3 regions of the Kocuria sp. CPCC 205297 genome follow, and region 3 is predicted to be linked to each of the others. Evidence: riboswitches for the same ligand, from Rfam matches in the RefSeq annotation. Region 3 holds a riboswitch; each other region holds the start of a gene.
The links. Region 3 has a riboswitch for S-adenosylmethionine ahead of RF650_RS10295 (methylenetetrahydrofolate reductase). Riboswitches for the same ligand answer to the same signal wherever they lie in the genome.
Positions count from the first base shown of each region.

Region 1: it holds a riboswitch for S-adenosylmethionine, as region 3 does, so the genes downstream of both, RF650_RS12820 (LLM class flavin-dependent oxidoreductase) here and RF650_RS10295 (methylenetetrahydrofolate reductase) in region 3, are expected to answer to the same signal.
Region 2: it holds a riboswitch for S-adenosylmethionine, as region 3 does, so the genes downstream of both, RF650_RS02870 (cobalamin-independent methionine synthase II family protein) here and RF650_RS10295 (methylenetetrahydrofolate reductase) in region 3, are expected to answer to the same signal.

Region 1 is NZ_JAVKPY010000017.1:13,438-23,840, forward strand. Features, by position in the region: gene purQ (phosphoribosylformylglycinamidine synthase subunit PurQ) at 1-90, shown strand, start outside; gene purL (phosphoribosylformylglycinamidine synthase subunit PurL) at 251-2,548, shown strand; gene RF650_RS12800 (GNAT family N-acetyltransferase) at 2,588-3,103, shown strand; gene cls (cardiolipin synthase) at 3,117-4,607, shown strand; gene RF650_RS12810 (alcohol dehydrogenase) at 4,789-5,853, opposite strand; gene RF650_RS12815 (SdpI family protein) at 6,510-6,902, opposite strand; gene RF650_RS12820 (LLM class flavin-dependent oxidoreductase) at 7,188-8,615, opposite strand; SAM riboswitch class IV at 8,693-8,807, opposite strand; SAM riboswitch class I at 8,936-9,027, shown strand; gene RF650_RS12825 (ABC transporter ATP-binding protein) at 9,035-9,838, shown strand; gene RF650_RS12830 (aliphatic sulfonate ABC transporter substrate-binding protein) at 9,843-10,403, shown strand, end outside.
Region 2 is NZ_JAVKPY010000002.1:272,030-282,432, forward strand. Features, by position in the region: gene RF650_RS02845 (hypothetical protein) at 1-438, opposite strand, end outside; partial or broken gene RF650_RS02850 (3-hydroxyacyl-CoA dehydrogenase NAD-binding domain-containing protein) at 672-1,069, opposite strand; gene RF650_RS02855 (enoyl-CoA hydratase/isomerase family protein) at 1,066-1,857, opposite strand; gene RF650_RS02860 (acetyl-CoA C-acyltransferase) at 1,865-3,088, opposite strand; gene RF650_RS02865 (MFS transporter) at 3,287-4,714, opposite strand; gene RF650_RS02870 (cobalamin-independent methionine synthase II family protein) at 5,066-6,277, opposite strand; SAM riboswitch class I at 6,292-6,378, opposite strand; partial or broken gene RF650_RS02875 (3-hydroxybutyrate dehydrogenase) at 6,628-7,376, shown strand; gene RF650_RS02880 (IclR family transcriptional regulator) at 7,589-8,392, opposite strand; gene RF650_RS02885 (CoA transferase subunit A) at 8,545-9,339, shown strand; gene RF650_RS02890 (CoA transferase subunit B) at 9,336-10,013, shown strand; gene RF650_RS02895 (acetyl-CoA C-acetyltransferase) at 10,010-10,403, shown strand, end outside.
Region 3 is NZ_JAVKPY010000010.1:2,955-13,357, reverse strand. Features, by position in the region: gene RF650_RS10320 (phytoene/squalene synthase family protein) at 1-466, opposite strand, end outside; gene RF650_RS10315 (polyprenyl synthetase family protein) at 478-1,764, opposite strand; gene RF650_RS10310 (MarR family winged helix-turn-helix transcriptional regulator) at 1,761-2,267, opposite strand; gene RF650_RS10305 (fructosamine kinase family protein) at 2,440-3,309, opposite strand; gene RF650_RS10300 (thermonuclease family protein) at 3,677-4,525, shown strand; SAM riboswitch class IV at 5,386-5,502, shown strand; gene RF650_RS10295 (methylenetetrahydrofolate reductase) at 5,547-6,536, shown strand; gene metE (5-methyltetrahydropteroyltriglutamate--homocysteine S-methyltransferase) at 6,734-9,223, shown strand; gene RF650_RS10285 (aminotransferase class I/II-fold pyridoxal phosphate-dependent enzyme) at 9,299-10,403, shown strand, end outside.

The sequences.
Region 1 (10,403 bases), on a different contig from region 3:
GATCTTTCCGGCTCCGGTCCGGTCCAGATGCGCCAGGGAACAGACGGGCTGGACGTCTTCGTCTCCGCCCTGGGACACCTGTTGCGCTGACCCGTCCACGCCGCGCTCGCCCGCAGCGAGGACCGCGGCGTCCCGTCCGTTCGTCATCGGGCCAGTTCGGGGAACCACACCCGGCCCACACCATGCCTCCGCGTGAGCGCCCGCCCGGCACCGCACGCCCCATCGTTCGCAAAGGGATCTAGTAGTCGTCATGAGCGAAACCCACTTCAACCTGGACACCGTGGAGCACGCCGCCTCCACCCCGGACACCGAGCTGCCCTGGGCGGAACTGGGGCTGAACGAGACCGAGTTCGAGCGCATCAAGGAGATCCTGGGCCGCCGCCCCACCGCGGCGGAACTGGCCATGTACTCCGTGATGTGGTCTGAACACTGCTCGTACAAGTCCTCCAAGGTGCACCTGCGCCAGTTCGGGGACAAGGTCACGGACGAGATGCGCAAGAACCTCATGGTGGGCATCGGTGAGAACGCCGGCGTCACGGACATCGGGGACGGTTGGGCCGTGACCTTCAAGATCGAGTCCCATAACCACCCGTCCTACGTGGAGCCCTATCAGGGTGCGGCCACGGGCGTGGGCGGGATCGTGCGAGACATCATCTCCATGGGTGCCCGCCCGGTGGCCGTGATGGACCCGTTGCGTTTCGGCGCGATCGACCACCCGGACACCCAGCGCGTGGTGCACGGGATCGTGGCCGGCGTGGGCGGCTACGGCAATTCGCTGGGGTTGCCGAACATCGGCGGAGAGGTGGAGTTCGACCCGTGCTACCAGGGCAACCCCCTGGTCAACGCGCTCGCCGTGGGTGTGATGCGCCACGAGGACATCCGCTTGGCGAACGCGTCCGGGACGGGCAACAAGGTGGTGCTCTTCGGCGCGCGCACCGGCGGGGACGGGATCGGCGGCGCCTCGGTGCTCGCGTCCGAGTCCTTCGACGACTCCAAGCCCTCCAAACGCCCCGCGGTGCAGGTGGGTGACCCATTCGCGGAGAAGGTGCTCATCGAGTGCTGCCTGGAACTGTTCAAGGGCTCGCTCGTGGAGGGCATCCAGGACCTCGGTGCGGCGGGCATCTCGTGTGCCACGTCCGAGCTCGCGTCCAACGGTGACGGCGGCATGCGCGTGGACCTCACCGAGGTCCTGCTGCGCGATCCGTCCCTGACCCCGGGCGAGATCCTGATGTCCGAGTCGCAGGAACGCATGATGGCCGTGGTCACCCCCGAGAAGGTCGCGGGCTTCGAGGCCGTGATGGCCAAGTGGGACGTGGAGTACTCGTGGATCGGCGAGGTCACGGACACCGGCCGCCTGGTCATCGACTACCAGGGTGAGGTCATCGTGGACGTGGATCCCCGCACCGTGGCCCACGACGGTCCCGTGTACGAACGCCCCTACGTGCGCCCCGAATCCCAGGACGCACTGCAGGCAGCCCACTTCACGGGCTCCCCGGAGGACGCCGCCCGCCCGTCCGGCGCGGAGCTCGGCCCTGCGCTCGTGGAACTGATGGCCTCCCCGAACCTGTGTTCCAAGGACTGGGTCACCGACCAGTACGACCGCTACGTTCAGGGCAACACCGCCATGGCCATGCCGGATGACGCCGGCGTGATCCGCGTGGACGAGCGCACCAACCTGGGCGTGGCCCTTTCCACGGACTCGAACGGTCGCTACACCCGCCTGGACCCGTACCAGGGCGCCCAGTTGGCGCTCGCCCAGGCGTACCGCAACGTGGCCACCGCGGGCGCGCGCCCCGTGGCCGTGTCCGACTGCCTGAACTTCGGTTCCCCCGAGGACCCGGACATCATGTGGCAGTTCGCGGAGGCCGTGCGCGGCCTCTCGGACGGGTGCCAGACCGTGGGTGTGCCCGTGACCGGCGGTAACGTCTCCCTCTACAACCAGACCGGCGGCGTGGCCATTAACCCCACCCCGGTGATCGCCATGATGGGCGTGTTCGACGACGTCACGCGCCGCACGCCCTCGGGCTGGAGTGAGGATGGCCAGGCGATCTACCTGCTCGGCGAGACCGCGGACGAGCTGGACGGCTCCGAGTGGGCGCGTGTGCGCGGCCACCTGGGTGGGTTGCCCCCGCGCGTGGACCTGGCCCGCGAGCGCGTCCTGGGTGACATGCTCATCAACATGTCCCGGGACGGCATGATCGACGCCGCGCACGACGTCGCGGAGGGCGGCCTCGGGGCCACGCTCGCCGAGATGGCGTTGCGCTTCGGCGTGGGCGCCCGGATCGGCCTCGGTGAGGTCGCCGAGCGGGACGGCGTGGACCTGTTCACGCTGTTGTTCTCCGAGACGCAGGGCCGCGCCGTCGTGGCCGTGCCGCGCTCGGAGGAGGTGCGCTTCCAGGACATGTGCACCGTGCGCCGCTACCCGTTCGCGCGGATCGGCGTGGTGGACACCGAGGCCGGGGCCCTGGACTTCCAGGGCGAGTTCACGGTGGCGCTGGACGAGCTGAAGACCGCCCACGCATCAACCCTGCCCCGTCACTTCGGCTGACGGGCCGGGACCACAGCACGAGAACCCTCGGAGGGAGCCATGTTGGACGACATGCCGCGGCCGGTTCCGCCGCAGCCGTTGCGCACGCAGCGGTTGGAGCTGCGCGCGTTCACACCGGATGAACTCGAGGTCGTGGCCGGGGGCTCACGACTGCCCCAGTTCGCGCCGGGTTTCCCCACCCCCGAGAACGAGGACTGGGCCCGGGAGGCGATCGAGGCCGGTGAGCACTTCTTCACGGAGAGCGACTGCGCCCTGCTCGCCGTGATCCGGCTCAGCTCGGGGCAGATCATCGGCGCCGCGGGGTTCGCGGGACCCGCCATGGACCACGAACTGGAGATCAAGGGGGCCATCGTCCCGGAGCACCAGAACCAGGGGCTGGCCACCGAGGCCTTGCGCGCGCTCGTGGACCGCGCATTCGAGGACCCCGGGATCCGTGCGGTGCACGGCTCCGTCCCGGCCGACCACGAACCGGCACGCCGGGTGCTCGTGCGCTGCGGGTTCGTGAAACGACCCTCCGAGGGCTCGGAGGACACCTACTACCTGCGGCGCCCCTGACGAACGGTCACGGATGTACCCCTGGATACCCTTCGACCTGCTCCCCGCGGACACCCTGCCGGAGTGGATCCTCATCATCCTGGCGGTCCTGGACCTGCTCCTGAAGATCCTGGCCCTGGGCTGGATCCCCCATCAGCGCCGTCCGTCCGTGGCGCTCGCGTGGTTGCTCGCCATCTTCCTGATGCCGTACGCGGGGCTCCTGTTGTTCGTGGTGATCGGTTCCACCCGGTTACCGCGTAAACGCATGGCCAAGCAGGCCCGGATGAACCACGTGATCCAGGAGAACACCCCCGAGCGCCTCCCGCTGGGGCCCGAGCTCGCCGAGTACCCGGAATGGGTGCGCACCACCGCGGAGCTGAACCAGAACCTGGGTGCCCTGCCCATGGTGGGCGGTAACGACTTCGAGATCCTCACCGATAACCACGATTCCATGGCCCGGATGGCCCGGGACGTGGACCGCGCCACGGACTACGTGCACTTCGAGTTCTACATCGTGGCCGTGGACCAGGTCTCCCGAGAGCTGCTCAATGCCCTGATCCGCGCCCACGAACGAGGTGTGCGCGTGCGGATCCTGATCGACCACGTGGGGTCCCTGGGTTACCCGGGGTACGCGGAACTGGTCCGCCAGTTCAACCGTTCCGGGGTGCCGTGGCGGCGCATGCTTCCCATCCGCCCGTGGCGCGGTGAGTGGCAGCGCCCGGACCTGCGCAACCACCGCAAGATCCTGGTGGTGGACGGCCAGGTAGCCTACACGGGCTCACAGAACATCATCCACCGCTCCTACAACAAGAAGAAGAACCTGCGGAAGGGCCTCGAGTGGAAGGACCTCATGGTCCGGGGCACGGGATCCGTAGTCACCGAGTTGAACGCGGTGTTCGTCTCGGACTGGTACTCGGAAACCGACGACCTCCTGCTGGACGAGACCCCCGCCGCGCTCGAGCACACGGCCGAGCCCATGTACGCCCAGGTGGTGCCGTCCGGGCCCGGGTTCGAGACCGAGAACAACCTGCGCCTGTTCAACCACCTGATCTACAACGCCAATCACCGCGTAGTGATCTCCAGCCCGTACTTCGTCCCGGACGAGTCCCTGCTCCACGCCATCACCACGGAGGCCCAGGCGGGCGTACGGGTGCAGTTGTTCGTGGGTGAGACCTCGGACCAGTTCCTCGCGCAGCACGCCCAGAACTCGTACTACTCCGAACTCGCGCGCGCCGGGGTGGAGATCTACCGCTACAGCTCCCCCACCGTGCTGCACGCCAAGTTCGTGCTCGTGGACGACATCGTCTCCGTGATCGGTTCCTCCAACATGGACGAGCGTTCCTTCGCGCTGGACCTTGAGGTCTCCGTCCTGATCGTGGACGAGTCGTTCCGCACCCGGATGGAGGACGTCGTGGGGCAGTTCCGCGCCAACTCCACCCTCTTGGACCTGGACGCCTGGGAGAAACGCTCGCTGGGGCGCAAGTTCGTGGAGAACGTCTGCCGCCTTACTTCCGGCCTGCTCTGACGCGCCCCGGACGACGACGCCGCGGGGCCGGGCGCGGCGTGGTCCGTCCCCTCGGTGCCGCCCGCCCGGGGCGGGCGCGAGTGTCCGTTCCTCGTCCGGGTGCGCGAACGCCGTCGCCGCCCGCAGAGATCGGGGTGGCGACGGCGTCGTCGTGCACGGTGGGCACGGGGCCCGGTGCGGATCAGCCCGCTACGAGCACCGCGCGGCCGTTGAACGTGCGGTTGCGCAGGCCGTCCAGCGCGGAGTTGACCTCCTGTGCGGTGAGCGGGAGCTCCGTGATGGGCGGCTTGGGCAGATCCGTGTCCTGGGCGAGCGCCACGAGCTCCTTGAGTTCGGGAAGACTGCCCACGAAATTGCCGCGGATGTTCAGCAGGTTGAACGCGGTGAGCGCGGTGGGGAACTGGTACTGGCCCCCGAACAGGCCCACGCTGACCAGGGTCCCGCCGTTGGCCATGGCGAAGAGCGCGGCGTTGGAGGTGTCCCCGTTGTTGACGAGGTCGATGGCCGCGGCAATCTTCTCCCCGCCGACCCGGACGATGTCGCCCACGAGGTCCTCGCCGCCCACGGCCACCGTGGCGGACGCGCCCACCGCCTGGGCGTTCTTCAGCGCGGCCTCGCTCATGTCCACGGCCACGATGTTCTCGTGACCCAGGGCCTTGAGCACCGCAATGGTCATCAGCCCTACACCGCCCGCGCCGATCACGGCCACGGGCTTATCCGCGGGCAGCGGCATGATCTTCTTGACCGCTGAGTAGGAGGTCAGGCCGGAGCAGGCGAGCGTGGCGCCGAAGGACGGGTCGATGTCGCCCAGCGGCACCAGGTAGCGCTCGTCCGGCACGTGGACCTCCTCTGCGTAGCCGCCGCGGCGCTGCACCGAGAGGTTGCGCTTCTTCCCGCTGCAGTAGTTCTCGCGGTCCTCCGAACAGGCCTGGCACTCGCCGCAACCGATCCACGGGAACACGATGTACTTGGTGTCCCCGGGCGTCACCGTGGCGTCCGGTCCCGCGGCCACGACTTCACCCACGATCTCGTGCCCGAGCACCACGGGGTACTGCGCGCCCGCCGCGGTCAGTTCGTAGCGCCCGGCGCTGCCGAGGTCGAAGTACCCGTCCTGGCAGTGCACGTCCGAGTGGCAGACCCCCGAGTTGGTCACGCGGATCATGACCGCGGAGCCTTCCAGTTCGGGCTGTTCCACCTCGAGTTCCTGGGCTGCTCCACCCGGCTCCGTGTGCGCGAAAACCTTCATGTTTACTCCTTCGTAGCGTATGTGGAAGTCGCCTTACCATGTAAGCTGTGTCACCACTCTAGGCCGCCGGGGTCAATTGTCCACGGGCTCGCTCCCGTCGGTTCGAGGGACGACGACGACGCTCGCGCGCCCCGCGCGGTCAACGGCAGCCGCCGCCCGACTTCGGTCACACGGCGTGGCTCCGGGTGCCGCCGCTATAGGCTCACCGGCGTTGATCTCCTGCCCGAGTAGCGCCACAGCGCCCGACCGCGCCGTCGCCGGTGTTCGCAACCGCCGGGACCGGGTGTGATGAGGCAGGGCAACGTCATGGCCTGGCTCTTCCTGGCCGGGGCCGTCCTCCCGGAGGTCACCGCGACGCTCAGCATCAAGGCGGCCCTGGGACAACCCGCCCTGTACGCCGTGGTGGTGCTGGGGTACGCCGGGGCCTTCATGTGTCTCACCCTGGTGCTGCGCCGCGGGGATGCCCCTGGGGGTCAGCTACGGGATCTGGGCCGCCGCCGGTGTCCTGCTCGTGGAGCTCGAAGCGAGTCACTGACCCGCAACCTGGCCACCCGCACCGGCCGCTCTCCATTCCGGCGAAGGCCCCCCCGCGAGCGCCCCGTCGTGCCCCCCTACGCCCGCCGCGCCGTCGACGACGCCGCTGATGCGCCCCAGTCTCAGGCGCGGGGTTCTGGAGCCGACTTTTGCGCGGCCCGCCGAGCGGCACGGTTGGCCGGCCCCACGGCGGACACCAGCACCGCGCCCTGCAGCAGTACACCCACCAGCCCGGCGACGATGCCCCATTCGGGCCGCCCCAGAACGAGCAACACGATCGCCGCCACCACGGCACACACGGCCACGGGAACGGACCACCGCACCCTCGGAAGGGCCGCGGCGTGACCCGCGGACCACGCGGCGTCGGACGCGCGCGTGTGCCGGGTCCGGAGGCCCACGGCCCCGTTGCGATCGAGCGAGCCGACGGCCGCTGCCCTGACGGTCACCACGGTCACGACGCACACCAGGACCGTGCTGAACGACAGCATGATCACTCCGAGCAGGTCCTCGTCCACGGTTCCCTCCGGGTCACGGGCATTTCCCCCACCCTACGGTCGTCACGGATCCGGGCACTGCGGATCCGGTGACGTCATCCGCGAACGCCTCCACCGCAAGGTGCTCCGCCGCAGGGCAGGACCCAGTGGGGAATCCTGGTCGTCGTCAGCTGACACAAGGTCGTGACGGGGTCGCTCTCTTCCGCATCGCCAGGGATGGGGCGGTCACGGTGACCGGGGTCGACGACGCCGCCCTGCCGGGCCTGCGGGACCGGGCGCGAGCGGCGTCGTCGTTGGAGGGAGGTGTCAGCCCACCAGCTCGCGGGACGGCGTGTCCGCGACGGAGGGCTTGCCCACGAACGCGCCGCGGTACTTCGCGGCGGGGTGGGTGTCCTTGACCCGCGGCTGGCCGCCGCCGTAGAGGGACTCGCGCAGGGTGGTGCCCTCGTACTCGGTGCGGTAGCGCCCGCGCTTCTGCAACTCGGGGACCACGTACTCGACGAAGTCCTCGAAGGAACCGGGGCTCACGTGGTAGGCCAGGTTGATGCCGTCCAGGCCGCCCTCGTCCACCCAGGTCTCGAGCTGATCCGCGACGGTCTGTGCGGAGCCCACGAGCACGGCACCCATCCCGCCCAGGGCGCAGTGCTTGGCGATCTCCTCGCGCGTCCACTGCTTGTCCTTGGACTGCAGCGTGAACGGGGTCAGGAAGGACTGGATGGAGTCGGTCTTGATGTAGTTCAGGGCCTCGTCCTCGTCGAACTGGGACAGGTCCACGCCGGACCACCCACCGATGATCGCCTGGGAGGCCTCCAGGTCCACGTATTGCAGGTAATCGCGGTACTTCTCCTGGGCCTGCTCGTCCGTGTCCGCGACGACCACGGAGAGCATCGCGTAGATCTTGACGTCGTCACGGCTGCGGCCCTCGGCCTGAGCCCGGTCGCGGATCTTGTCAGTCACGAAACGTGTGAGGTCCGGGCGCAACCCGCCGATGAACACGGCTTCCGCATGCTTACCCGCGAACGCCTGCCCGCGCGAGGACGCGCCGGCCTGGAAGATCAGCGGTGTGCGCTGCGGGGACGGTGCCGTGAGCCCCGCTCCGGGAACCGTGAAGTGCTCCCCGCTGTGCCGGATGGGATGGACCTTGGTGGGATCCGCGTAGACACCCGTCTCACGGTTCTGAACCACGGCGTCCTCCTCCCACGAGCCCTCCCAGAGCTTGTAGCACACGTCCAGGAACTCCTCCGCGATCTCGTAACGCGTATCGTGCTCGATCTGGCGCGGCAGGCCCTGGTTCTCCGCAGCGGACGGAAGGTAGGAGGTCACCACGTTGAATCCCACGCGGCCCTTGGTGAGGTGATCCAGTGTGGCGTACTTGCGGGCCAGGGTGTAGGGCTGCTCGTAGGTCACCGCGCTCGTCACGCCGAAGCCCAGGTGCTCGGTCACGGCGGCCATGGCCGAGACCTGCATGAACGGGTCGTTGACCGGGACCTGGGCCCCGTCACGCACGGCCGGAGCCGCGGAGTTCTTGTAGATGTCGTAGATGCCCACCACGTCCGCGAGGAACAGTGCGTCGAACTTGCCCCGCTCCAGCAGCTTGGCCAGCTCCGTCCAGTACTCGATGGTGTTGTACTCGGTGGCCCGGGACCGCGGGTGGCGCCACAACCCGAAGCTCTGGTGATCCACGCAGGTCATGTCGAACGCGTTGACGGAAATCCGTTTGCTCATCTCGGTCAGCCCCTCAGCAGGAACACGACCCGCGCCCCGTGCACCACCTACGGCGGCCTACCTTGCGGGTCCAGCGCGCTTGTGTGGCGCCGTACTTGCCGCATGCGGTGTGTCATGCGGCCCGATCCTCACCTGGGGCACCCCGCTACGGGAGAGGGTTGCCGTCCGACAAGCCAGGGCTGAACGTCGGCACTCGTGATCGTTGTGACATCGATCCTAACGGGGATCCCCGGTCCTCGGAAACACCTGGGGTTACGGCACGTCACGACGACGCCCCGGCGCGTCACACGATTTGCACCCGCGGGCTCCCGGCCCGTTCAATGGTGGGGTTCCCATCCGGAGCGGCTGAGAGACCTGGCTCGTTGACGTCGCAGCAACCAGCCCCACGCGGGCAAGGTGCTAATGCCAGGAACGATGGAGTTGATGAATTGAGCCATGTCCTCACGCGCCCGGAATCTGCCGTCGACGCCGCGGCGGTCACCTTCGACCGGGTCGGCAAGTCCTTCCCCGCACACCACGGAGCGCATGTCCACGAGGTCCTGAGGGACGTGACCTTCACGGTGCGTCCGGGCGAGATCGTCTCCGTCCTGGGCCCCTCGGGGTGCGGCAAGTCCACCCTGCTACGCGCCGTGGCCGGGCTCGGCACGGCGAGCGAGGGCGAAGTCCGGATCGACGACTCGGTGGTGCGCGAGATCGACCCGCGCTGCGCCGTCGGCTTCCAGGAACCGCGGTTGCTGCCGTGGCGCAGCGTGGCGCGCAACGTGGCACTGGGTCTGCCCCACGGGACTCCCGCCCAGGAGGGGAAGCGGCGGGTGGCGCAGCTGTTGGAGCTCGTCGGCCTGTCCCACCACGCGAATCACCGTCCCTCGGAGATCTCCGGGGGCATGGCACAGCGCGCATCCCTCGCCCGGGCCCTGGCACGGAACCCGCGGGTCCTGCTGTTGGACGAGCCCTTCGGGGCCCTGGACGCCCTGTCCCGGATCAGGATGCAGGATCTGCTGCTGGACGTGCACCGCGCCGATCCCACGACCGTGCTCATGGTCACCCACGACGTCGAGGAAGCCCTGGTGCTCTCCGATCACGTGGTGGTGCTCGCGCGGGAAACGGCCACGGGCCCCGCGACCATCGCCGAGATCATCTCCCCCGAGCTGGCCCGCCCGCGCTCCCGCGAGGACAGTGAGATCACCGCACTGCGCGCCCACCTGTTGGCCCTGCTCGGCGTGGAGCGCTGAGCGCATGGCGCAGTTGTCCCGACGCCGCGCACTGCAGGCACTCGGCCTGTCCGCGCTGGCGCTGCCCCTGAGCGGATGCGTCATGGAGGGCGAAGGTCCGGGCCGCGGTGTGGCCGGCGGTTCCGCGCACGAGATCTACCTGGACTACGCGACCTACAACCCGCTGTCCCTGATCATCAAGGCCAAGGGCTGGCTCGAGAAGGTCGCCGGCGCCCACGGCCAGACCGTGACGTGGGTGTACTCGGCCGGTTCCAACAAGGCCAACGAGTCGCTACGCGCCGGGGTCGTGGACGTGGGCTCCACGGCAGGTTCCGCCGCACTGCTCGCACGTGCCAACCGCTCGCCGATCAGGACGATCGACCTGTTCTCACAGCCCGAGTGGTCCGCGCTCGTGCGCACCCCGGACTCCCCCGTGCGCACCGTGGCGGACCTCGCGGGCACGTCCGTGGCCGCGACGAAGGGCACGGATCCGTACTTCTTCCTCCTGCAGTCCCTCGGCGCGGCGGGCATGAGCGCACAGGACGTCACCGTGGTGAACCTGCAGCACGCGGACGGGCGCACCGCG
Region 2 (10,403 bases), on a different contig from region 3:
GTACACGGCGTAGCTGGCCTGCTTGCCCGCGGGGGCGCTGCCGGGTTCCACGACACGTTCGTAGCTCACGATCTCCATGGCGCCGAAGACGGGGTGGTGCACCGGGATCGCTGCGGTCTTGTCGCACGGCCCCGCGCAGGGGTCCGCGACGGCCGGCAGGGACGGCGCCGTAGCGGTGGCTGACGCGGCCGGGGTGCTGCCCGCACCCGCGGTGTTCGCAGCGGTGGCCGTGTCGGCGGGACTGGGCTGGGCCACCGCGGTGGCGCCGTCGGTGGCCGCCGTGGAACCGTGCGGGGTCTGCTGCGCCGGAGTGCTCACGCTCTGAGACCCCTGGGGCGTGGTGGCCTCTGCCGCGCTCTGGCCATTCTGGCCGCAGCCCACGAGCAGGGGGACCGCGAGAACCGCGGCGGTCAGGGTCTTGGTCCTGGTGCTCTGCATCTCCATCACCTCTACGAAGTTTTTCGATGACGAACACGCCCTACGATTCCTCAAGACGTTTGCTTTCGCAACACGCCGTGACGAAATCGCGACCTCTGTCGTGCAGGGGCGGTGACCGGGCCGGGGGGTGGGGAACAGCCCCGCGGCGTCGTCGAACCCCAAGTCAGAAGGGGTTCGACGCGCGGAACAGCCGATGCGCATCCGACCCGCCACGAGTACTGCCGTGCACGCGCTCAGGAGTAGTCGTAGAACCCCTTGCCGGATTTACGGCCCAGTTCGCCGCGCTCCACCATGTCCCGCATGAGCTGGGGCTGGGCGAAGCGGGGGCGTCGTTCACGGTGGCCGGCGTCTTGCCGATGCCCGCGACCCACTGCAGGGTCAGCTCTTTCAGCTCCTGACGGGTCTTGCGCCCGATCACGATCTCCACGAGCTTGGAGGCCGGGACGGGGTTGAAGAAGTGCATGCCGCAGAACCGCTCGGGGCGCTGGAGCTCATCGGCGAGCCCGTCCACCTCCACCACGGTCACGCGCGCTCCGGAGATCAGGAACGCGTGGGCGATCCCCGCGCCCATGCGCCCGCCTCCCAGGACTCCCACGCGGGACCGGACGGTTGCGGTGGTGTTCTCGGTCATGTCTTGGGCTCCTTCTTGCGGTCCAGGAACGCTTGCATACGGTCGAATTTGGCCTGCGACTCGAACAGGATGGCCTGCGCGAGCTCGTCCACGTGGGGGTGCGCCTCGCGCGGCATGGCGAACACACGCTTGGACACGCGCACGGCCAGCGGGTCCTGCGCGGCGATGCGATCGGCCAGGGCGTCCGCCGCGGCCAGCAGCTCGTCTGGTTCGTGGATCTCGGTGATCAGGTGGGCCTCCAGGGCCTCCTGCGCGGAGAGGGTCCGACCGGCCAGCAGGATGTCCTTGGCGAGTGACTCACCGGCCAGTTCCCGCAGTCGCCACAGGGCCCCCGCGGCGGCGATGATGCCCAGGCCGGTCTCGGGTTGGCCCACCGTGACCCGCGGCGTGCCGATCCGGAAGTCCGCGGCCCACGCGAGTTCCGCGCCCCCGCCCAGCGCGTAGCCGTCCAGGGCCGCGATCACGGGCATGGGTAGCTTGGCGATCCGGCCGAACAACTGCGAGTTCACGCCGCGCAGGGCGTCCTCACGACGCCGCTCGCGCAGTTGCGCGATGTCCGCACCGGAGGCGAAGATCCCCTTCCCGTTCACGTGCGTGCCGCTCAGGATCATGATCCGGGGATCGTGTTCCAGACGGGTGCACACAGCGTGCAACTCGTCCACCATGACCTCGTCGATGGCGTTGCGCACTGCGGGGCGGTCCAGCGCCACGTGCATGCGGTCCGGGGTGTCGGTGATGCGCAGGGCCGTGAACTGCGCGGCCCACTCGGGGGTGTCGTGCTGCGTCATGGCCGGATCACACCCGCTCCACGAGCAGTGCTGCACCCTGGCCCACGCCGATGCACATGGTGGCCAGCCCCTTGGCGGTCTGCTCCCGCTGCATCCGGCCCAGCAGGGTGATGACGATGCGCGAGCCCGAGGAACCCAGGGGGTGGCCCAGGGCGATCGCCCCGCCGTCCCGGTTCACGATCTCCGGGTCCAGGCCGAGCCGGCGGATCGATGCGAGCGACTGGGTCGCGAATGCCTCGTTGATCTCCACGGAGCCCAGATCGCCCGCGTTCCAACCGGCGCGCTCCAGGACCTTCTCGGATGCGGGCACCGGGCCCAGGCCCATGATCTCGGGGGAGAGACCGGCGGAAGCACCGTCCACGACGCGGCCTCGGGCGTTGAGCCCGTACTTGGTCACGGCCCGTTCGCTGGCCACGATCACGGCGGACGCGCCGTCGTTGAGCGAGGACGAGTTACCGGCCGTGACCACGGACCCGCCCTTGACCACGGGGCGCAGCTTGGCGAGCACCTCCGGGGTGGAGCCCTCGCGGGGGCCCTCGTCCGTGTCCACGACCGTGACCGCACCCTTGCGGCCGTGGACCTCCACGGGCACGATCTCGGCGTCGAAATGACCGGCGCGGATCGCGGCCAGGGCCTTTTCGTGCGACTGCGCGGCGAAGGCGTCCGCGTCCTCGCGGGAGATTCCGTCCACCCGGGCGACCTCCTCGGCCGTCTCGGGCATCGAGTAGGTGGCCTTGCCGTCCCGCGAGAGCGGGCCCTCCACGAACGCGGGGTTCACGAACCGCCACCCGATCGAGGTGTCGAAGACCTCCCCGGGCTTGGCGAACGCCGTACGGGGCTTCTCCATGACCCACGGCGCGCGGGACATGGATTCCACACCGCCGGCCACCACGATGTCCGCGGCCCCGGACTTGATCATCTGGGACGCGATCGTGATCGCGGACATCCCCGACGCGCACAGCCGGTTGACCGTAATCCCGGGGACCGTGTCCGGGTACCCGTTGAGCAGCCACGCCATCCGGGCCACGTTGCGGTTCTCCTCACCGGCGCCGTTGGCGTTGCCCAGGATCACCTCGTCCACGAGCGCGGGATCGATGCCGGCGTCCTCCACGACGGAACGGATGCACAGTGCGGCTATGTCGTCCGGGCGCACCGAGGACAGGGCACCGCCGTAACGACCCACGGGGGTTCGCGCCCCTCCGACGAGGAAGGCTTGGGGCATCGAGGACATGGCAACTCCTAAGTGGGGCAATAACCGACCGATCGTTCACGGTAAAGGTTCCCCAATCATGTGAGCCACGTCAATCGATGACGGTTACGCGGGGAAGAGCGCGACGGGCCCGGCAACCGTATGGCTGCGGGGCCCGCCGTGCGCCGTCGTGACCTCCGACGAATCAGAGGCCGGGACGGTTGGTTCGTATGTCGGGGATCAGTGGCGGCGGATGCGCGCCGGAGCGGTGGTCTCGGGCTCGCCGGCCACCGGGGGAACGATCTCGTCCGGGTGCGCCCGGACGTACTCCTGGTGCACCTCCGCGACGTGCAGGTCCTTGCCCTGGTCCGACTTCTTGACGAAGGAGACCGCGATGAAGGACACGAGCGAGATCAGGGAGATGTACAGGCCGATGGTCCACGCGGCGCCGGTGCGGTTGAGCAGCAGCTGGGCGATCATGGGGGCGAACGCGCCACCAATGATCGACCCCAGGGCGTAACCGATCGAGACACCGGAGTAGCGGACGCGGGCCGGGAACATCTCGGCGTACATGGCGGACTGCGGACCGTAGGACGGACCCAGACCGATCGTCAGGATGAGGATCGCGGCCGCGAACAGGGGCAGGGACGCCGTGTTGAGCATCCACCACATGGGGATGGCCCACAGGATGATGATGCCGTAGCCGATCTGGAACGTGAGCTTGCGCCCGATCTTGTCCGAGATCCACCCGCCGAACATCGTGAAGATGAGCCACCCGACGCCGCCCACGAGCGTGGCGATCAGCGTCTCGGGGCGGGACATCCCCAGGGCCTTGGTGCCGTAGGACGCGAAGAACGCGATGACCAGGTAGCCCGCGGCGTTGTTCGCGGCGAAGATCAGCGCGGCCAGGATGACCTGCGGGGAGTTGGTCCGGAACAGCTGGCCCAGGGGAGCGGAGGATTCCTTGGCGCGCTGGCGCATCTCCAGGAACACGGGGGACTCGTCCACGGAGCGGCGGATCAGCCAACCCACGAAGATCAGCACGATGGAGAACAGGAACGGAACGCGCCAGCCCCAGGCCTCGAACTGCTCGGGGGTCAGGATGGTGCTCAGACCGAACATGAACAGGGTGGCCATCAGCACGCCCAGGGGCACACCGATCTGGGGATAGGCGCCGAAGAAGCCGCGCTTGTTCGCGGGCGCGTGCTCCACGGACATCAGGGCCGCACCACCCCACTCACCACCGGCGGAGAAGCCCTGCAGGATACGCAGGACCAGCAGGATGATGGGGGCCGCGATACCGATCTGCTCGTACGTGGGCAGCAGGCCGATCAGCGTGGTGGCCGCGCCCATCCCGAAGAGGGTCATGACCAGGGTGATCTTGCGCCCGTACTTGTCACCGATGTGACCGGCCACGATCGCACCCAGGGGACGGAAGAGGAAGCTGATGCCCAGGGACGCCCAGGCGACGACCTGTCCCAGCGTGGCGTTCTGCTCGCCCGCCGGGTTGAAGAAGTGGGTGGCCAGGATGAAGGCGGCCGCCTGCGCATAGATGAAGAAGTCGTACCACTCGATGGTGGTGCCCACGAGGGTGCCCGCAAGGACCTTGCGTTCTTCTCGGGTCATGGTGTGCGCCAGCTGAGCGGGCGCTGAGGTGGTGGATGCCATGTGGGTCTCCAGGATCGGCGGACGCGGGGTCCGTGGGGTGCCAGTGGCGGAGTGGATCAGGGGAATAACCGACCGATTGGTCTCGAAATAAGTGTACGAAAGAATGTGAAGCGCACCACACGTTTCGTGTATTAAATCGTATATTTTTCCCGGGCCGTTCACCCGGGCGGGCAGCATGTCGGCCGTTGTGACGCGTTCATGACACGGCAACGCCCCCTCCCGCCGTGCCGCACCGTGGAAGGTGCGGGTGCAGCGGAAGGGGGCGGGCGGCGTCGTCCGGGAAGATCGGGGAACCGGAACGGTCAGCGACGCGGTGGGACTAAAAGCTGCAGGACCAGCCGCGCGGCCTGATCAGAACAGGCGCTCGGACGCGATCCGCGCACCCTCCACGAGGGACTCGAGCTTGGCCAGCGCGATCTGCGGGTGCAACCGCCCGCCCAGACCGCAGTCCGTGGAGGCGATCACGTTCTCCTTGCCCACCACGGACGCGTACTGCTCGATCCGGTCCGCCACGAGCTCGGGGTGCTCCACCACGTTGGTCGAGTGCGAGACGAAACCGGGGTAGACCACCTTGCCCTCGGGCAGCTGGTGGTCCTTCCAGACCTTCCACTCGTGGCCGTGGCGCGGGCTGGACGCCTCGAAGCTGTAGCCCTGCGCGCGGATGGTGAGCATGAGGTCCACGAGGTACTTGAACTCGAGGTCCGTGGTGTGCGGGCCGTGCCACGAACCCCAGCACAGGTGGAAGCGGATCTGCTCCTCGGGGAGGTCGCGCAGTGCGTAGTTCAGCGCGTCCACGCGCAGCTGGGTGAAGGCCAGGTAGTCCTCCACGGTGGGCTCGGGGTTGATCTGGTCCCAGGACTCGGCGATCGAGGGGTCGTCGATCTGCACGGTCAGTCCGGCGTCTACGATGGCCTTGTACTCCTCGCGCATCACGTCCGCGCACGCGTAGACCAGTTCCTCGTCCGTGGCGTAGTACTCGTTCTTCACGCGCGCGCAGGAGCCGGGGGACAGTGCCGCGACGAAGCCCTGCGTGGCACCGTTCAGAGCCATCGCGTCCTTCACGCGGCGGATGTCTCCGGCCACCGCCTCCTGACCCGTGTAGGTCAGCGGGCCCGTGATCTTGGGCTGGGAGACCGTGTTGCGGTGCACGAGCACGCCCGCTGTGGGGTCCTCATAGGCATCCCGGAAGCGCTCCCGGTCGCGGCGGTCGGGGAAGCTCGTGAGCACGATGTGTCCCGGGCTGGAACGGTGCTTCTCGCCCTCGTTCCACCGGTCCTCGTCTGTGGGGGTCAGCCCGCCCAGTCGGTGGAACGAGTAGTTCCACCAGGCCCCGTAGTCCACGGCGCCGGACGTGGTGTGGCCGTACTCGCCGTCGTTGACGATGTCGATGCCGATCTCGCGCTGGGTGCGCACGATCTCTGCGACGCCTTCGTCGAGCGCCTCGCCCAGCTGGGAGAGGTCGATCTCGCCCGCCTGGAAACGGTTGTTGGCCTTCAGCAGCTCGGGCGTGCGAGGCAGGGAGCCCACGTGGGTGGTCTGGATGCGATCGGTGTTCAAGGGCATGGCTGTGCTGTTCCTTTCCATCGGTCCTGGCGTTAGCACCGGTGTCACCCCGGTTGCTGCGGCTTCCACGAGCCAGATCTCTCGGCCGCTCTGGATGGGTACTGCTCCATCCAACAGCATCGCGAGGAGTGGACGCCAGTTGTGGCGTGTCGGACGACGACGCCGCTCCCCGGGTTCCTCCTGCCCGGCCCCTCGGGCTCGGGTCACCGGGGCTTCCGTGACCGGGCGGCCCCCGGTGCGGGCCGTGACTCGTAGCTGGTCCGGGGTGGTCCGTTCCGGATCGTGACCCGGCGGCCCCCGGGGCGTAGCGTGACGCGGTAGGAGAACCGTCCACGCGCAAAGAGGCTGTCATGGAGCAATCACTCGGGGGGAAGAAGGCCCTGGTCACCGGTGGGGCCAGCGGGATCGGCCGCGCCGCCGTGCAGGCGTTCGCGGACCGCGGCGCCCATGTGGTCGTCGCGGACATCAATGAAAAAGCCGCTCAGACGACGGCCTCCGAGGTGGGCGGGGAAGCCTGGGTCTGGACCTCTCGGACACCGCCGCGCTCACCGAACTGAGCCTGGACGTGGACATCCTGGTCAACAACGCGGGGATCCAAAAGGTGGCACCCGTGCAGGACTTCGACCCCGCGGACTTCCACCGCATCCTCACGCTCATGCTCGAGGCTCCGTTCCTGCTGATCCGTGCCGCACTGCCGCACATGTACGAGCGCGGATGGGGCCGGATCATCAACGTCTCCTCCATCCACGGTCTGCGCGCGTCCGCGTACAAATCCGCGTACGTCACGGCCAAGCATGGGCTCGAAGGGCTGTCCAAGACCGTGGCCCTGGAGGGCGCTGAGCACGGTGTGACCAGCAACTGCGTCAACCCCAGTTACGTGCACACCCCGCTCGTGGACAAGCAGATCAAGGACCAGGCCGCGACCCACAGGATCCCCGAGGACCAGGTGATCGAGAAGATCATGCTCACCGAGTCCGCGATCAAGCGCCTCGTGGAACCCGAGGAGGTTGGCGAGCTCGTCGCGTTCCTGGCCGGCCCGTCCGCGGGCATGGTCACGGGTGCGTCCTACGCGATGGACGGTGGCTGGACGGCGTCCTGAGCGCGGGGCGACGTCGCCGCGTCCACCCTCGCTGCCGTTCGGTGTCGAGGCAATGGCCCGCGTTCCACGGCCCCTCTCCGGCCAAGGCCCCGAACATCTGCGTCCCGAAAAAACACCCGCAGTCGCACAACGCATGCGATATCGGGGCACAGATGTTCCGGGGTGCAAGGACGCGGGGTCTGACGGTACGGGACGACGCCGCTGCGTCCGGTTCACACGGTCGTGGCCCCCGCGCGCAGCGCCGTGGAGAGCTTGTGGGCCTGGTCCAGCAAAGCCGCCCCGAGACGGGGTCTGCGTTCCGCGGTGAACCGGGGTTCGATCCCCGTCAGGGAGAGTGCGTAGCGGGGTTGGCCGGTCGCGTCGAACACCGCGGCCGCCATGCCCCACGAGCCCTCCACAATACGTCCGGGGTTCAGGGACCAGCCGTCCTCCCGGACCTGGGCGACGAGGCGGCGGACGTGAGCGTCGTCGTGCTGTGGACCGAGGCGCGTCCGCTCCTCCCGGGTGTCCGCGAGGGCGGTCTCCAATTGGTCCGGGGGTAGGTGACCGAGGATCGCGAGTCCCGCGGAGGCCACGCCCAGGGGCAACCGCAGGCCCTCGTAGAGCACGTGCGAGCGCACCGGGAACGCCCCCTCCACCCGGGCCAGGCAGATGACCTCGTTGCCGCGGCGAGCGGAGAAGAACGCGGACTCGCCCGTGGCCTCGGCGAGCCGCTGCAGGCACGGGGTCGCGAGGTCCTGGGCGGGATAACGTTGGGCGGCCACCGTGCCCAGGATGTGCAGTTCGGGACCCAGGGCCCAGTTGCCGTCCTCCGTGCGGTCCACGAACCCCTCGGCGGCGAGCGCTGCGAGCAATCGGTGCGCGGTGGGCCGGGTCAGCCCCGTGCGGTGGGCGATGGCCGCGGTGGATCCGGCTGACTCCCCGGATGCCACGGCCTGCAGGATCGCGGCGATCCGGGAGACCACCTGCGTGCCCTGCGGGGAGGGCTGCGGGTTCCGGGATTTCTGCGGGGTCATGCACGCTCCTGCGTCGGGACGTTCACAATATGGACAGACTAGCGACAGTTTTTCAGATTGTGATCCCTTCACCGACGATTACGGGTGAAGCATTGACCAAAATGTGGTCACTTTCTAGCCTGAGAGGCAGATCACGCACTGGAGGGGTGACCATGTCCAAACTCAGGGACAACGTGGCCGAGTTGCTCGCCGAGACGCTGCGGGACGGGATGACCGTGGCGGTGGGCGGTTTCGGACTGTCCGGGATCCCGCGGGACCTCATCGAAGCGGTCCGGGACAACGGAGCCAAGGACCTGACCGTAGTGTCCAACAACATGGGCGTGGACGGCAAGGGGCTCGGTCTGCTGCTGGAGAACAAGCAGGTGAGTAAGGTGCTGTCCTCGTACGTGGGGGAGAACAAGGAGTTCGCCCGCCAGTACCTGGAGGGTGAGCTCGAGGTCGAGTTCAACCCGCAGGGCACGCTCGCCGAACGGCTGCGCGCGGGCGGTGCGGGGATCCCCGCGTTCTACACCGCCACCGGTGTGGGCACGCGCGTGGCGGAGGGGAAGCCCACCGCGGAGTTCGACGGGCGCACCTACGTCCTGGAACGCGGGATTGTCGCGGACATCGCCCTGGTGCACGCGTGGCGAGGGGACACGGACGGCAACCTGATCTACCGGCGGACCTCGCGCAACTTCAACCCGGTGTGCGCCACGGCCGCACGGATCACGTTTGCAGAGGTCGAGGAGATCGTGGCCCCGGGCGAGTTGGACCCGGACCACATCGTGACCCCCGGGGTCTTCGTGCAGCACGTGGTGCAGTACTCAGGGGCGCCCAAGGAGATCGAGCAGCGCACCACGCGACCGAGGCCCGCGGCGTCGTCGTCGGAGGGCGGAACGGACGTGCGGACCGGCGGTGGTGCCGTCCGAGGCACTGGCAACGGCGGAGCGGAAGGAGCGGTGGCATGAGCTGGACGCGTGATGAGATGGCGGCCATCGCGGCGTCGGAACTGCATGACGGCGACTACGTGAACCTGGGCATCGGGATCCCGACCCTCGTGGCGAACAACCTGCCCGAGGGCGTGAGCGTGGTGCTGCAGACCGAGAACGGGGCGCTGGGCATGGGCCCGTTCCCGTACGAGGGGGACGAGGACCCGGACCTGATCAACGCCGGGAAGCAGACGATCACCCTGCAGCCGGGGGCCGCGATCTTCGACTCCGCGATGTCCTTCGCGATGATCCGCGGTGGACACGTGAAGATGGCGATCCTGGGGGCCATGCAGGTCTCGCAGCGCGGCGACCTGGCCAACTGGATGATTCCCGGCAAGATGGTCAAGGGAATGGGCGGGGCCATGGACCTTGTGACCGGAGCACCTCGTGTGCTGGTCTTGACGGAACACGTCGCGAAGGACGGCTCCGCCAAGCTCAAGCGGGAGTGCGATCTGCCCCTGACCGGTGTCGGGGTCGTGGACCGCATCATCACCGACCTGTGCGTCTTCGACGTGGAGGAACACGGGCTGGTGTTGCGGATCCTCGCCCCGGGTGTGACCGAAGAAGAAGTAGCAGCCAAGACCGAGGCCGAATACCGGGTTGAGCTCGTGGACGTCACCCCGGACTCCGTGCCCGTACAGGAGGAGAAATGACAGAGAACGCCAATGACGTGGTGATCGTCAACGGAGCACGCACACCCCAGGGCAAATTGCTGGGCGCGCTCGCGGACCTGAGCGCCGTGGACCTGGGCGCGCACGCGATCAAGCACGCCGTGCAGCGCGCGGGGGTCTCCCCCGAGGACGTGGACTACGTCTATATGGGCAACGTGGTGCAGGCGGGCACCGGGCAGAACCCGGCCAAGCAGGCCGCGGTGAAGGCCGGACTGCCCAAGACCGTCCCGGCGGCGGCCCTGAACAAGGTGTGCCTGTCCGGTCTGGTGGCCGTCACGGAAGCGGCGCGAATGCTGCGCCTGGGTGAGGCGGACGTCGTCGTGGCCGGCGGGATGGAATCCATGACCAACGCGCCGCACCTGGCCCTGGGCG
Region 3 (10,403 bases):
GGCACATGAGTCCCACGACCTCCGCGGAACCGTAGATGTACGACTCGAGCGACGCGCCGTCGTGCTCGGCCACGTCCAGGTCGGCGCGCATGGACGCGAAGAACGGTTCGGTCAGCTCCCGCCCGAAACCGTGACGGCGGGCGACGTCCGCGAAGCCGTGGATCACCAGGTCCGTGGCGAATCCCGTGGCCAGGGCCGAGTTCACGGCCGCCTCGTACCCGTCCAGGGCGGTGCGCACGCGGGCGGCTTCGAGACCCGCGGCGCCCGCGGTGCCGTCCACGACCTCGTCCGCGACGCGCACGAGCGCGTAGATCCCCGCGATGTCCCGGCGCACGGCGGGCGGCAGGGTGCGGCACGCCAGCGAGAAGGATGTGGAGTACCGGCCGATGACCGACCCGGAGGCCGCGAGGGCCGTGGCGGTGTACAGGCGAAGCGACACGAGGGGCGGCGCGTCCGAATCCGGCATGGGGGTCCTCACTACGAGTGTCTGTTCAGGACGTGGTGGCACAGCGCGACGAGCTGATCGCGCTGCGCCGCGGGCAGGGGCAGTTCGTCCAGGGTGGTCCGGGCGCGGTCCACGAGATCCGTGGCCAGTTCCACGGCCACGTCCTTGGCGCCGGAGGCCGTGAGCGCTTCCCGCGCGTGATGCACCGTGGTGCGTTCCGCCGCCAGGTCCTTGAGGACCCGGCGGACCGTGGGTACCCCCATCCCGTGGGCGGTGAGCACGGTGGCCTTGCCCGAACGTAGATCCGCGTCCACCGATTTGCCGGTCAGTCCCGGGTCACCGAACGTCCCCAGGACGTCGTCCACCACCTGGTACCCCACGCCCAGCATGGCGCCGGCCTGGGCCAGCCGCTCCGCGACGTCCGCGGGAGCACCCGCGAGCAGTGCGCCGGCCCGCAGCGGGGCCTCGAACGAATACGTGGCGGTCTTGAGCCGCTCCATGTCCAGGATGTCCTGCACCCCGGGGTGCTCGGCGCCGAAGCGATGCAGGGACAACAGCACGTCATCCAGCTCCCCGGCCGCGGAGGCGGTCACGGCGTCGAACACCACGTCCGCCACGGCGCGACACCGCGCGAGGTCCGATGCGCACGTGGTCGCGAGCCGCAGTGCCCCCGCCAACAACAGGTCCCCCGCGAGGATCGCCGCCGAGGCCCCCGCGTGTTCCGCTTCGTGCTCGGGTGCGCCGGCGCGGGCCGCGTCACGGCGGAACAGCTCTCCCACCGTGGGCATGCCCCGGCGCAGCCAGTCGCGGTCCACCACGTCGTCGTGGACCAGTAGGGCCGCGTGCAGCATCTCGAACGACGCCGCCAGGCGCACGCACTCGGGGTCCGGCACCTCTGTCTTTCGGTCGCCCGCCGTGTGGTTCCCGTCTCCGGCCGCATCGCGCACACCCGGCGTCTCCGCGGCATCCCCGGCGTCCGGCGCGACGAGCGGGTCAGGCGCGCTCGATCCATCCCCCGCGCCCCCGGCGAAGGAAGACCACGCGATCCACGTCAGTCGCGGTCGGATGAGCTTGCCGCCCACCATGTGCTCGCGCACCCGCTCCCACAGCACCCCGAAACCCGGGCTCGTGGGAACTCGATTCGCGGGGGCCGCGAAGAACGCGTCCAGCTCTTCCCCCACGGCGGTGCGGAAACGGCGCCAGGCGGCGTCGTCGGCGGGGGCGACACTCGGGGAGGCCCCAGGATCGGTAACGGACGGGATCCCGGGAGCCGCTCGGTGGGATTCACGGGACCGGGCGGTGCGTACGCGTTCGGTCATGACCCACCCGCCCCGGGATCGTCCTGGGACGCCTGGTCCGCGCGCCCACGCAAGTCTTCCAAGTACTCCTCCAGACGGGACTCGGTACCTCTCAGGAACCGGAGGACGGCCTCACGCCCGGGCTCGTCCAGGGCGTCGAGCTCGTCCTCGACCATCCCGATTACCGGCACGACGTGCTCCCGGGTCCGCTCCCTGGACGAGGTCACCGCGCGCACAGTCATCCGGCGTCGATCCCCCTCCACGGGCTCCCGGACCACATGACCCGCGCGCACCAGTCGGTCCACCACCGCGGTCGCGGAGGCCGTCGTGATGTGCAGCGCGTGAGCCAGCTCCGTGGGCCCCATGGAATGGACTATGAGCATGGCCATGGCCGCGTAATCGGTTCCCTTGAGCCCCAAGATGCGGCGGATCTCGTACGCGATCTCCGCGTTGAGCACGACCACCCGGCGCAGCGCACGCGACTGCGGGCTCACCGGCCCGTACCACGTTGCACTGCTCTCCATCGCGTTCCTCGCGTTGTGGATAACTAGACAATCTAGTAAACATCATGCTGCACGTGCGGGGGACGTGTCCACCCATGTCACGCGGGTGGAAAACGTTGTCCGCACCCGCCTTGTCGCGGTCATCGGCCGAGAACGCCCTGTCCTCAGCGGGTGATGGACGCGCCCCGTAGTGTCACATCAGACTGCGCAGGGCCCGCAGGACCGCCCCGCCGTAACCACCGTCGAACCTGATCGCATGCACCAGCAGCGGCGGCAACTGGTACCACGGCACCCGGTCGTGCCAGCCGTCCGCGAGGGGGTAGACGTCGTCGTACGCCGCGAAGCATTCCCGCCCGAAACCGCCGAAGAGCTGCATCATGGCCAGGTCGTACTCGCGGTGTCCGTAGAACGAGGACGGATCGATGAGCCAGTTCGTCCCGTTGCGATCGACCACGCGGTTGCCTGCCCACAGGTCACCGTGCAGCAGGCTCGGTGGCTCGGGAGGGCCCGCGAGTTCGTCCGCTCGCGGCGCCACGCGCGCCAGCAGGTCCGACGCCGCGAGGTCCAGGTGTCCCGCGTCGATCGCCGCGCGCAGTAACGGCTCGATGCGGCGGTGCAACAGGAAGTCGGCCCAGTCGTCCGTGGGCGTGAGATCCACCGGGAACGAGCCGATGCGTTCCGGCAGCTCCGCCGAGAGCCACCCGACGTGCGGGGCTCGCGCGCGGTGGATGGCCGCGAGACCGGCCCCCATGCTGCGTTCCGTGGCACGGTCCTGCCGTCCGGGACCCTCGTCGATCCACTCGAGCACCAGGGCCTCATCGCCCACGTGATGCACCCTGGGCACCCGCACCTCGGCGGGGGCGACGGCGCGCAGCTCCTCGAGTCCCGCCGCCTCCAACGCCAACACGCCCGCCGGGGCACCCGGCATGGTCTTGGCGAACAGGGGCCCGTCCGGGGTCTCGAGCCAGTATGCGTGGGCGGTGTCCCCGCCGCTCAGGGGACGGGCATCGCTCACACGCAGGTCCGCGACGATCTCACCGGGAAGCTCATCGATGGTGGCCATGCGTCTTGTCTACACCATGCCGCACAGCGCACCACCCCGCGCCCACCCGCTGCCCCGAACGCATCCCCCGCCCGACACCTAGCTCCGCCTCACCCCCCCCCTCTGCTTTTACTGAGCTAAAGCAGTTTTGAGGCACCCCCAGGTGCTTTTACTCCACTAGGCATCACGTGACGCGACACGGATCGCCGATCCCTGCAGGGTGAACACCCTCTGGCACAATAACGTCGTTGCAAATGCACCGACATGATGCCGGGTGCTTCCTCCGAGACCCGGGACCGCGATGCCTGCCGAGACCATTCACCATCCTGCCCGCCGCCGGTGGGCCGCCGGTCCGAGGGCCCGTGCGAGCACCGTCGTCCTGGCGAGCTTGTTCGCCCTGACCGCGTGCGGCGGCGCCGCAGAGTCCGCGCCCACCCCGGACGACTCGGTGGCCACGGTGGAACGCGTGGTGGACGGGGACACCCTGGACGCCACGATCGCGGGGAAGTCCGCGCGGGTGCGGCTGCTGAACATCAATACCCCGGAGGTCGCGCGGGACGGTCAGCCCGGCGAGTGCCTCGCGGACGAGGCCACGGCCAAGCTTGACGACCTCCTGCCCAAGGGAACCACGATCCACCTGGACTACGACGTGGAACGCACGGACCGCTACGGGCGCACCCTCGCCCGAGTGACCCGCGACGACGACGGGTTGAACGTCAACCAGGCACTCGTCAAGGCGGGCCTGGCAACGCCCATGACCGTGGGCGCCAACAGCACGTACCGGCGAGAGATGGACAGCGCGTACAACGTGGCCCAGGCCATGCAGGTCGGTTTCTTCGACCCGAAGCAGGACTGCGCACCGCCGGGGGAATCCGCATCCCCCGGCACCACAACTTCGAGCACCGCGAGCCCGAGCGCGACGCCGAGTCCCACCCCGTCCTCCACACCCACTCCCACGCCGACGCTCGAGGCGCCTCCCGCGGTCGTGGAGGACGAGGTCGCCGTGGGCGATCCGGCACCCCAACCCAATCCCGCTCCGCAACCAAGCTACAACTACGACCCCGCCCCCGCGCAGCCCGCGGCACCTCAGCTACCGGCCGCGCCCCGGGTACCTGCTGCCCCGCAGCTGCCGGCGGCACCCCACGTGCCCCCGGCTCCCGAGAGTGATGGCGGCTATCCCGGTTACACCGGCCCCCGGTGCTACGAACCGGGAGGCAAGGTCTGGCACCCGTGCTGAGTCGCTGATGACACGCCAAGGCGCGCCCAACCGATCGGTTGACCGGGTGGGCGTCCCTGCTTTTCGCCGCGCTTTCGTCACGCGGGTGCACCGGCGAGCCGCCGGATGCACGGCGGCCCGAACTCAGGGTTCCTGCGTGGACGACGTCGATCCCGGCAGGTCCCGGGGGTCGTGACGACCGGGGTTGGCGGTCGCGCTGCGCAAGGGGGACGGCGTCGTCCGCGGCGGGCGTGATGCCGTAGATGACCGCCATGTTCACACCCGGGGCCTGCCCCGACAACGGGCCGGCGGCGATCCGCAACGGAGTGCCATGTGCGTCGCGCGCCCCGGGGAAAGTCCCCAGCGTGGTCTCGTGCGTGGGGATCGCGGGGCTCGCGATGCCGGCGTCGGGCCGCAGCGACAGCATCAGGACCTTCTCGTGGCGGGCAACCCGGACGTCCCTCGTACGGTACTCGGGGGTGGAGGTCGCGGACGGAGCCACGGTCCAGTTCGTCGGGTATCGGAAACTCGTGGTCCCGCCCGGGGTCGTGAACGTCTGGGTGAGTGCCCCGGCCGTCACCGCCGCCTCGCTCGCGGTGGGCGTGGCGGTGACGGAGGGCGACGGCGTCACACTGTCCTGCTCCGAGGCTTCCGCGGTCGACGGCGCGACGGCTATCGAGCGCAAGACCCAGTTCTCGGCTCCCAACTCGGGCATCTTCATGTCCTGCACGTCGTGGGGCAGGATGACCACGGCAGGGCCCAGGTGCCCCCGTGCGGTCCAATCCGCCCGCTTGGGAAGACGAGCGCGGCGGGAGGCCGGCGGTTCCGTCATCGTTCGTGGGCCGCGTCGCGGGGCTGTGCTACGCTTACTCGTAACAAAGGATCATGAGTCCCGGCGCGAAGCTCTGGCTAGCCGGGCGGCAACCCTCCAGCTGTAGTGGGGTGCCCCAGATGAGGATCCGGCCGCCGCGCAACCGCGTGGTCGGCAAGTACGGCGCTCGGAGCTCGTCCTCCGGCGTCCTAAGGCCGGAGGATTTTTTATATGCCCGCACCCCTCGCAGCGTCAGAACCCGCGCCCGTGACTGGCCCGCCCACGGGGACGTCCTGGCTGGTCCGGCGCCCGCGCCGCTCCACGCTCGTCTCGTTCGAAGTGTTCCCGCCGCGGCCCACCGCGGACCCGGACACCGTGTGGCGCAACATCGACGCCATGGCCCAGGCCGGGCCGGATTTCTTCTCCGTCACCCACGGTCACGCCGGCCATCACGGCGTCTCCCGCGAGGCGCTGCGCCACCTGCGCCGCACGACCAAGACCCCGGTCATGGCGCACTTCACGTGCGGTGGCACGGACCGCGCGGGTCTCGAGCGCGCCGTGGACCAGTTGCTGGACGACGGCGTTCGCGACCTCCTCGCGCTGCGCGGCGACCCGCCCCTGGGTACCGGGGAATGGCGGACCCCCGCGGGTGGCCTGGGCCGGGCCTCCCAACTGGTGGAGCTGATCCGGGACGTCGAACGACGTCGCTTCGGCACCGGGTTCCGCCCGGGTCAGCGACCGCTGTCCGTGTCGGTGGCGTGCTACCCGTCCCCCGCGCGAGGCCGCGACTTCGAGGCGGATCTCGCGTCCCTGTGGGACAAGCAGGAGGCCGGCGCGGACTACGCGATCACGCAGGTGCTCTACGAACCCGAGGACTACGCCACGTTCCTGGAACGCGCGCGCTCGGAGGGCATCCACATCCCCGTGGTCGCCGGGCTCATGCCGCTGAGCAACCCGCAACGGTTGCAGCGCATGACCGAGATCACCGGGGTCCGGGTCCCGGAACGCCTCACCCGGTTCCTGCGCGCCGACACTCCTGAGGAACTGCGCCACCGAGGGGTCGCGGCCACCCTGTCCCTGATCGACGACCTCATGGATCTGGGCTGCGCCGGTTTCCACCTGTACACGTTCAACCGCCCCGAGGCGGCGCTGACCATCCTGGAGCACCTGCGGGTCCGGGATGCCGCACGCGAATACCGAGGCCGCAGCCCCGCGGCCTGACCGCCGCACCAGCCCCGACCGACCCGTGAACCGATCGTGTTGGCTTCGACCGCCACATCCGGGCAGGCCGAAAACCGTTCGTAGCGGCACCACCCACGCTGACGTTCCCCTTACCCCGCCGCGCCGGAGCACACCCGTTGCCGCGGCTCATCACACCCCCTAACCGCCATACCCCACACCAGCTCCGAGGAGTTCCCATGAGCACCCAGCCCGTCCCGTTCCCCGCCGCCACGATCCTGGGCTACCCCCGCATCGGCCCCGACCGCGAGCTCAAGCGCGCACTCGAGTCCTATTGGAAGGACCCGCAACAGCACCCCGCCACCACGGTGCTGGACACCCTCGCCCGGTTGCGTGAGCGCACCGCCACGCGATTGTCCGAACTCGGCCTCACCGCGGATCACGCTGTGCCGTCCGAGGGGTTCGCGGTGGACCACGTCCTGGACACGTCCCTGGCGCTGGGCGCGGTTCCCACGCGGTTCATCGCGGACGGCTACGAGCCCGCAGCCCCGGACACGCCCCGCGGGATCGAGCTGATCACGGCGTTGTCCCGCGGCACCGATCGGTTGGAGCCGCTCGAGATGACCAAGTGGTTCGACACCAACTACCACTACTACGTACCCGAGATCGGCCCGGACACCTCGTTGCGTGCGAACCCCGAGAGCCTCGTGTCCCGCTACCGGACCACCCTCGGGACCACCGGGATCACCACCCGCCCGGTCCTCGTGGGTCCCGTGAGCCTGCTCTTGCTCTCACGCCCCGAGACCACCGATGCCGTCGCGAGTCACCCCCTGCAGCGCCTCGACGACGTCGTGGCCGAATACGCCGCGATCCTGCGAGCCCTGGCCGAGGCCGGCGTCGAATGGGTGCAACTCGACGAGCCGGCCCTCGCCGCGGACGGGTGGAGTGTGGAACGCACCGAACTCGTGGCCGCCCTCGAGAGCGCCTACACCCAACTCTCGAACGAGCAACAGCGCCCCGCGATCCTCGTGACGGTGGGCTACGGCGATGCCGGCGAGGACGCCCAGCTCGCCCTGGCCCACACGAACGTCGACGCCCTGGCCATCGACCTCGACCGCGGGGACGTCCCCGGCAAGGAGGCACTCGAGGCATGGGGCGAACGCCCCGTCGTGGGCGGCGTCGTGGGCGGGCGCACCGTGTGGCGCACCGACCTCGCGCGCGCCGTCGAGACCCTGGACCGGCTGCGCGCCGCGGCCCGCGGGCCGGTGGCCGTGGGCACCGCGACGCCGCTGCTGCACGTCCCGCACGACGTCGCCCGCGAGACCGCGCTGGATCCGGACGTCACCAGCTGGGTCGCGTTCGCTGACCAGAAGGTGACCGAGGTGGTCGGGCTCGCGCGCGGCGTCGAGCACGGCTGGGATGCCATCCGGGACACCCTGGACGAGGACGCCACGATCCGCGCGGCCCGCGCCGAGCACCCGGCAACTCACAAGGCCGAGATCCGCGAGCGCACCGCCGCGGTGCAGGACGCGGACCGCCAGCGCGCGGACGCCGAACAGCGCCGCGCTGCCCAGCGCGACCGTCTGCGCTTGCCCGTGCTGCCCACCACGACCATCGGATCCTTCCCGCAGACGCCGCAGATCCGCAAGACCCGGGCGGACCACCGCGCGGGGCGGATCACGGAGGCCGAGTACACGGACGCGATCCGCGCGGAGATCGCCCACACGGTGCGCGTCCAGGAGGAACTGGGGCTCGACGTCCTGGTGCACGGCGAACCCGAGCGCAACGACATGGTGCAGTACTTCGCGGAGGGCCTGGACGGTTTCGTGACCACGCAGCACGGCTGGGTGCAGTCCTACGGATCGCGCTGCACGCGCCCGTCGATCCTGTTCGGGGACGTCTCGCGCCCCGCGCCCATCACGGTGGACTGGACCTCGTACGCCGCGTCCCTGACCGAGCGCCCCGTCAAGGGCATGTTGACCGGGCCGGTCACGATCCTCGCGTGGTCCTTCGTGCGCGACGACGCTCCGGCCGCCGAGGTCGCCGACCAGGTCGCACTCGCCCTGCGGGACGAGATCGCGGATCTCGAGCGCGCGGGAACGCCCGTGATCCAGGTGGACGAGCCCGCGCTGCGCGAGCTGCTGCCCCTGCGGGCGGCCGAGCGCCCGGCGTACCTCGAATGGTCCGTGGGGGCGTTCCGCCTGGCCACGGGCGGGGCGGCCACGGACACCCAGATCCACACCCACCTGTGCTATTCGGAGTTCGAGACCGTCCTGGACGCGATCGACGCCCTGGACGCGGACGTCACCACGCTCGAGGCGTCCCGCTCCGGTTCGGGCATCGTGACCGGGCTCGCGGCATCCGACTTCCCTCGGGACGTGGGTCCCGGCGTGTGGGACATCCACTCGCCCCGGGTCCCCACGTTCGAGGAGGTCGCGGGGCGCATCCGCCACGCGGCGCACGAGATCGGCGCCGAGCGCGTGTGGGTTAACCCCGACTGCGGGTTGAAGACCCGCGGCTGGCCCGAGACCGAGGCCGCACTGGACCGGCTGGTCGCCGCGGCGGTCACCGTGCGCGCGGAACTCTCCGCCGACGACGCCGCTCGGACGGCCGGCGCGCCCGCAGGTGCACCGGCGAACGTGGACCCGAACGACGCGACGACCGTGTCCGGGAGCGTCACTGTCGCCGCGTCGTCGACCCCTGCCGCGGATACTCCGGCGCAGCGCTGATTCACCCGTAAGGGAACGTCCACCCGGTGGCCGCCGCCGCGCGGCCACCGGGTGCGCCGAGGAAGGAAGAAGACCATGACCGCAGCCACCCCCGCACCGCTGGGCACACCCATCGTCCGGCCCATCCACCACAGTGCCGCGTACGCGTTCGAGACCCTGGCCGACGCCCGCGAGGTCTTCGCCCAGCGCGCGAGCGGTTTCACGTACGCCCGCACGGGTAATCCGAACGTCGCGGCGCTCGAGGCCGAGGTCGCGCGGCTGGAGGGAGGGGAATGCGCGGTCGCGACGTCGTCGGGACAAGCCGCGGTGAGCCTCGCTTTGCTCACGCTGACCGGGCCCGCGAAGGACGCGCACGTCGTCGTCTCCTCGCGGATCTACGGCGGGACGGTGGACCTGCTCACGGACACCCTCGCGGACACGGGCCTGGAGGTCACGTTCGCGGATCCCCGCGAACCGCAGCAGTGGGAGGATGCCCTGCGCCCCGGCACGCGCGTGTTCTTCCTCGAATCCGTGGCCAATCCGCTCACGGAACTGCCCGAACTCGAGGCGATCGCGGAGATCGCGCACCGCAACGGTGTGGTCGTGATCGTGGACAACACCGTGGCCACGCCGCACCTCTACACTCCCGGGCGCCACGGTGCGGACCTCGTGGTGCACTCGGCCACCAAGTACCTCTCGGGACACGGCGGGCCCCTGGGCGGTGTGCTCGTGGACACCGGGGCCTTCGACCCCACCGAGGACCCCGAACGGTGGCCGTGGCTGACCCGCAAGCACCACCGCTGGGGGGACCGTTCTCCCGTGGAGGTCTTCGGTGCCCGGCGTGCGCTGCTGGGTGTCGCCCGGTGCAAGTACCTCAACGACCTGGGCCCGTGCATGGGCGCGACCACGGCCCACGAGATCCTGCAGGGCATCACGACCCTGGGTGTGCGCGTGGAACGCCAGTCCGCCACGGCGGAGCGACTCGCCCTCACCCTGGCCGAGCATCCCGCGGTGGAGCGTGTCCACCACCCCCGCTTCGGGGATCCGCGACAGCAACAGCTGCGGGAGACCGGCGGCTACCGCGGGGTGGGCGGCGTGTTCTCGATCGACCTCAAGGGAACCCCGGAACAGGTCGAGCATGCCGTGAACTCGCTGCGTCTGATCAAACTCGCGGCCAACATCGGTGACGTCCGCACCCTCG